DNA from 2 places in the Virgibacillus dokdonensis genome. Region 2 is predicted to be linked to the other one. Evidence: a T-box and tRNA genes for the amino acid it is inferred to sense, from the RefSeq annotation. Region 2 holds a T-box; the other holds one or more tRNA genes.
What was found. A T-box is a leader RNA that pairs with one kind of tRNA and senses whether it is charged. The one in region 2 lies ahead of serS (serine--tRNA ligase), so its partner is inferred to be a tRNA-Ser.

Region 1: it encodes a tRNA-Ser, which carries the amino acid that the T-box ahead of serS (serine--tRNA ligase) is inferred to sense. The anticodon was not compared.

The regions. Positions count from the first base shown of each region.
Region 1 covers NZ_LT745763.1:1,892,723-1,896,135, reverse strand. The annotation lists gene B2C77_RS10370 (MFS transporter) at 1-499, opposite strand, end outside; gene B2C77_RS10365 (superoxide dismutase) at 1,057-1,668, opposite strand; tRNA gene B2C77_RS10360 (tRNA-Phe) at 1,906-1,981, opposite strand; tRNA gene B2C77_RS10355 (tRNA-Ser) at 2,019-2,111, opposite strand; tRNA gene B2C77_RS10350 (tRNA-Ile) at 2,126-2,202, opposite strand; tRNA gene B2C77_RS10345 (tRNA-His) at 2,216-2,291, opposite strand; tRNA gene B2C77_RS10340 (tRNA-Met) at 2,312-2,385, opposite strand; tRNA gene B2C77_RS10335 (tRNA-Asn) at 2,390-2,464, opposite strand; gene B2C77_RS10330 (Na/Pi cotransporter family protein) at 2,907-3,413, opposite strand, start outside.
Region 2 covers NZ_LT745762.1:267,569-270,981, reverse strand. The annotation lists gene serS (serine--tRNA ligase) at 263-1,537, opposite strand; T-box leader at 1,740-1,963, opposite strand; gene pdxT (pyridoxal 5'-phosphate synthase glutaminase subunit PdxT) at 2,032-2,610, opposite strand; gene pdxS (pyridoxal 5'-phosphate synthase lyase subunit PdxS) at 2,628-3,413, opposite strand, start outside.

The DNA of each region.
Region 1 (3,413 bases), on a different contig from region 2:
CGATAATAAAACCTGCTAATAAAGGACCTACCATACCACTAAATGATTGTAACACTCCTAAAAAACCATTAAAAAAATCTCTTGTATCTGGTTCAGTAATTTCAAAAGTCAATACATTAAACGCTAGCCAATAGAACCCATACCCTATACCGAGCAAACCACCTAAAAGAAAGTTAAAATAGGAAGCTTTATCACCTATTAAAAGAACATTTAGAAAGAATAACGATAGAAAAGTTACTCCTAGTCGTAACACAATTACTCTGTCCACTTTTTTAGCTAATCTACCAGCAATAATAAAGGTAATTGGTTGAAAAATGTAAATAGCTAAATTATATACAGCGATTGTTACATAATCTCCCGACTGCTTCCATAGGTAAATGTTTACAAACGTATTGGACAAAAATAGCCCTAATGAATATAAACCGCCAATAACAAGCAAAAAGATAAAATCCTTATTCATATTTGTATTACCAAAATAAAAAAAGCGGCTTTTCTGCATGTCTGATTCCCCTTTTTATTCTTACTACTAGTTTGAGCAAATAAGGAACAGATATACAAATACCCATGGATTACAAAAATAGCAGCCTAACAAGAAGAATAGAAGTAATCATTCTATTGGAAAGAATTCGTTGACGTTAAACGTGGCTAATTATGATGTGATCTTACTAGCGGTCGCTAACGGTGGTTATAAGGTTTCCTCCCCCATTTTTTAAAAAGCTCATGCCATAGGATAAATTTCTATAAGTGCAATTAGAAAAATGTGGCTGTCGTCCAGTCTTATGACGAGCTGCTATAAACCTTTAAACTCGTATATACTTTCCTACAGTAAAACAAAGGCGCAATTCCCCATATCCATATAGCAACGTAACGAATGGAACAAAGCAACGAAGATAAAGGAATCACGTGAGGTGACGAACCCGACCAATGATGACTTATTGCTGCGCGATAAAGCTGGACGTGACTATTCGGTTATTTCGTTCCCCACAAGCACATCATTTTATATTTTCTAGATATTAAAAAAGCATGTGAATTCACACATGCTTTTTTAAACTATTTTTACTTAGCCTCGTTATAGTTTTTAGCTACTTCATCCCAATTAACAACATTCCAAATGGATGAAAGATATTCAGGACGTCTGTTTTGATATTTTAGGTAATATGCATGTTCCCAAACATCTACACCAAAAATTGGCGTTTTACCTTCCATTAATGGAGAGTCTTGGTTAGGAGTACTCATAATTTCAAGATTTCCGTTATGAAGTACTAACCAAGCCCAACCTGATCCAAAGCGGCCAGCTGCCGCGCTTTCAAATTGCTCTTTGAACTTATCAAAGCTACCAAACGCTTCATCTATTTTTGTAGCAAGTTCACCAGTTGGTTCGCCGCCACCGTTTGGTGAAAGAACCTTCCAAAAAAGACTGTGGTTAGCATGTCCACCACCATTATTTCTAACTGCTGTACGAATGTTTTCTGGTACAGCATCTAAATTGCTAATCAAATCTTGTAGTGATTTGTTTTGAAGCTCAGCATGCCCTTCCAAAGCACTATTTAATTTAGTAACATACGTGTTATGATGCTTCGTATGGTGAATGTTCATAGTCTCCTTGTCAATCGTAGGCTCAAGTGCATCGTAAGCATATGGTAGTTCAGGTAATTCAAATGTAGCCATTAATACTTCCTCCTCATATCCATTTTGTTTTAAAAGGATCGAATATTCACCCTTTAATTCAAAGGGTATCAAAGCTTTTAATTAGTTGCAAATTATATGCATTTATTTACCATATGAACATCATTAAAAAAACCTGGCATGACAAAAGCTTGTCTTACTCATACTATATAATAAAAAAATCTTTTCCTATCGTATAAAATAAAAACACAAAAAAACAAGCCAGTGCTTGTTCTAAGATGGTGGCTCGGGACGGAATCGAACCGCCGACACAGGGATTTTCAGTCCCTTGCTCTACCGACTGAGCTACCGAGCCAACATATTAAATTGTTTTGCTTTCCTATTGTTATATATGGAGGAGGTAGAGGGATTCGAACCCCCGCGGGCTGTTACACCCCTGTCGGTTTTCAAGACCGATCCCTTCAGCCAGACTTGGGTATACCTCCAAACCAATAAATAATGGTGGACCCTGCAGGACTCGAACCTGCGACCGATCGGTTATGAGCCGATAGCTCTAACCAACTGAGCTAAGGGTCCAATTCTTTCATTATGGGGCGACCGGTGGGGATCGAACCCACGTATGCCGGAGCCACAATCCGGTGCGTTTACCACTTCGCCACGACCGCCGTACGTATTTAAACAAAAGTGGCGGCGGAGGGGATCGAACCCCCGACCTCACGGGTATGAACCGTACGCTCTCGCCAGCTGAGCTACACCGCCAAATTGGCTCCACAGGTAGGATTCGAACCTACGACCGATCGGTTAACAGCCGATTGCTCTACCACTGAGCTACTGTGGAACAGAAAGGCTATAACGTTGTTACTTATTATAGCGACAAGATATAATTTACCACTTTCGACAAGTTTTGTCAATCTTTTTTTTAAAGAAATTTTATTCCTATTAAAAACTATGTATATGTATTAATGACATCTCTTAAAACGACAATATTAACTATAGCATTATTTGGATATAAATGCAATACTAAAATTAAAGTTCAAATATTCTATTTTCCTATATAGAAATATATACACTATGGATAAAACATTCCATTTATACGACATCTAAAGCACTGCAAGCCCCTCACTTCAGAAAATTCGACCTATGTTTTTAGCTATAGGAAACGCCTAGACAATAAGCGTTAATCATTTAAGGACCTTTAAATCACAACATCAGTAGCGTTTAGACCAGGGATGCGCATAAACAGCCTCGATCTTAACTAAGGTCGAGGCTGTTTAAAAAAGCTATTCTCCTAAAACGTCTTCTGCTATATTAACTGCATGATCCCCAATTCGTTCTAAATTACTAAGGATATCTACAAACACAATACCACCAGATCCGCTACAGGTACCTTCATTCATACGTATAATATGGCGTTTGCGGAAATTCCTTTCCATCTTATCTATTTGATCTTCTTTTTGTATTACAGAAAGGGCTTCTTCTCGATTCATATTTTCCAATGATTCAATCGCTTGTTTTACGGTAGATATAGTTAATTCAAACATTTCATTTAAATCTTCTTTTGCACCATCTGTTAGGTGTACTTTATTGGAAATTTTATAGTCGATAAGTTCAACAATGTTTTCAAAATGATCCCCAATTCGTTCCACATCTCGTACGGAATCCAATAATGTTGAATGTTTAGCACTTTCCAACTCTGAAAGCGATTCTTTCGACAAACTTATCAAATAATTGGTTATTTTTCGATCTAAATTATTAAGGGCGCCTTCAATTTGCATCGCCATTTCAGC
Region 2 (3,413 bases):
TATTTATTTTTGATCAAGATATTGTGTTATATCATACTACGGTTTCCTTTACTTGTCAAACAGATTTTTAGAAAAAATGGGCTATCGCCAAGCCTTTATTGCGATAAAAATTTTATCCGCGGATGTTTCCTGTTATCTTTCAGACTATGTTCCTTTTAAAAAAAAGATGCATGAACCGTTGTTCCAGCCTTCGTCAATAAGCCCAAAATGCGACTTTGCTCTTCTATTTACCATTTGACTCACAGTAAATGTTTGAATTGGCTTATTGAATGACCTTTTTTCCTCCCATATATGGACGCAATGCTTTTGGAATAACAACCGTTCCATCCTCTTGCTGGTAATTTTCCAAAATAGCTGCAACAGTTCGACCAATAGCCAATCCAGAGCCGTTTAATGTATGCACAAATTCTGGTTTTGCTTTTGCTTCTCTACGAAAACGGATATTGGCACGTCTTGCCTGGAAGTCTTCAAAATTAGAGCAAGAAGAAATTTCCCGATACGTATGCTGACTAGGGATCCATACTTCGATATCGTACTTCTTAGCTGCTGTAAAGCCTAAATCTCCTGTACACATACTCATCACACGATAAGGAAGCTCTAATAACTGTAATATTTTCTCTGCATGATTTGTTAACACTTCCAATGTTTCATAGGAATCTTCAGGTTTAACAAAATGGACAAGCTCGACTTTATTAAATTGATGCTGACGAATCAGACCTCTTGTGTCTCTTCCAGCAGATCCTGCTTCAGAACGAAAGCAGCTACTAAATGCAGCAAATTTTTTCGGTAAATCATCTATCTTTAAAATATCATCACGATAATAATTTGTTACTGGCACTTCTGCAGTCGGAGCTAAATAATAATCCCATTCTTCTAGTTTAAAGGCGTCTTCTGCAAATTTTGGTAATTGCCCTGTCCCAGTCATACTAGTTCGATTCACAATTTGTGGTGGCAACATTTCTTCATAGCCATGTTCATCCACATGGAAATCTAACATCAGGTTCCATAATGCACGCTCTAATCTTGCACCAAGTCCTTTATAAAAGACAAACCTGCTCCCAGTCACTTTGCCAGCTCGTTCAAAGTCAACGATGTCTAAGTCTGTTGCTACATCCCAGTGAGGCTTTGGTTCATAGGAAAATGGCGTCTTCTCTCCCCAACACCGCACCTCGACATTATCATCTTCATCTTCACCAATTGGTACACTTTCATGAGGAATATTAGGAATAGACAACATGATTTGCTCTAAATGTTCATTAATTTGCTTTAATTCGCTATCCAACTCAGCAATTTGGTCGCCTACTTCTCTCATTTCTTTAATCGCAGGCTCAGCATCTTGCTTTTCTCGCTTTAGTACAGAGATTTGTTTCGATACTTCATTTCGCTTCGCTTTTAACTGCTCTGTCTCGGAAATTAGTTGACGACGCTTTTCATCTAACTCGCCAAAATGATCCAGTTCTGATAAGTCCTCACCACGATGCGCTAATTTTTGTTTTACTTCTTGGAAATGGTGACGTAAAAATTTCAAATCTAACATTTGAGTTCCTCCTTATATGATTTAAATTAAAATGGATCCCTTATTTAAGAAGAAATTAGCTTGTCGCCAATTTCTTATGGCAGAAGAGCGCTAAATTGTTTTATACTATAGACCCTTTCTTTCTATAAGTGTAAAACACGTTTTAACAATACGAGCCATTTTTCACCTAAAACTTTAAATACAAAAAACTCCCGTCCCTATGAATAGGGACGGGAGTTTTACCCGCGTTGCCACCCTGATTGAAGAACGCAACAAAGCACACTCTTCCAGCTTAAACGTGATAACGGCACATATCCGGGTTTATTTACTCTATCGTTCGATAAACCAGCTCAAGGATGGATTCATAGTTGTTTTACATCGATTTGCACCACCCATCGACTCTCTACTGAAAAACAAACTACTACTATTTCCTGTCAAAACTGTTATTGTCTTGTTTATTATCTTCTATGATAACCGATTTTTCATATATAATCAACTACAACCAACATAACAATTTATGATTTATTGGTAGCTGTCAAATGAATAAAGTAAGAAATTAACCTATGGTCATCCGTTAATTCAGGATGAAAGGCTGTAGCAATAAATGGGCCTTGACGAACAGCAACAATATGCTCGTCATACGTAGCTAGAATTTCAACATTCTTTCCGACTTCCACTACGTATGGAGCGCGGATAAACACTGCACGAAAACCTTCTGCAATACCAGCTACATCCAATTCTGCCTCAAAACTGGCCACTTGACGTCCAAATGCATTTCTAGCGACAGTCATATCAATCAGACCTAGATGCCCTTCTGCTTGTCCTACAATCGATTTTGCCATGATAATTAAGCCAGCACAAGTACCGAAAATAGGTTTACCTTTGTCTGCGAAATTTTGAATCGCTGTAAAAATTCCATAACTATCCATTAACCGTCTGATAGTTGTACTTTCACCACCAGGCAAAATTAACCCATCGATTTCTTCTAGCTGTTCTTTTCTTTTTATTTCTACAGCATTAGCCCCACATGCATGAATGGCACGGATATGTTCGCGTACCGCCCCCTGTAGTGCGAGGACTCCAATTGTTGTCATAAAACATGCCTTCTTTCTTACTCGCTACGATCTTGCATTCGGTCATGAGCTTCAATTGTAGCCATATCTAGCCCTTTCATCGCATCGCCAAGATCTTTGGAAAGTTCTGCAATTAGTTTATAGTCTTGATAATGTGTCGTTGCTTCCACGATAGCTTTGGCGAATTTAGCCGGATTTGCTGATTTAAATATACCAGAACCAACAAATACACCATCAGCTCCTAATTCCATCATTAGTGCTGCATCGCTTGGCGTAGCAATACCACCTGCTGCAAAATTAACTACAGGCAAGCGACCCTCTTCACGAATCTGCAATAATAATTCAAATGGCGCACCAATCTCTTTCGCATATGTCATAACTTCATCACGGGACATAGCAGACACCATGCGAATTTCCGATTGTACTTGGCGCATATGACGCACAGCTTCAACGATATTTCCTGTACCAGGCTCTCCTTTTGTCCGTAGCATCGAAGCGCCTTCGCCTATACGACGAGCTGCTTCCCCAAGATTACGGCAACCACAAACAAACGGTACCGTATAATCAGATTTATTAATATGATAAATATCATCGGCAGGAGTTAAGACTTCACTTTCATCAATATAGTCTACACCCATCGCTTCTAAAACACGTGCTTCTGTAATATGTCCAATTCGAGCTTTGGCCATCACTGGAATGGATACAGCTCCAAGTACTTCTTCTGTAATTGTCGGATCTGCCATCCGAGCTACGCCACCAGCAGCTCGAATATCCGAAGGAACACGTTCAAGTGCCATAACAGCTACTGCACCTGCTTCTTCAGC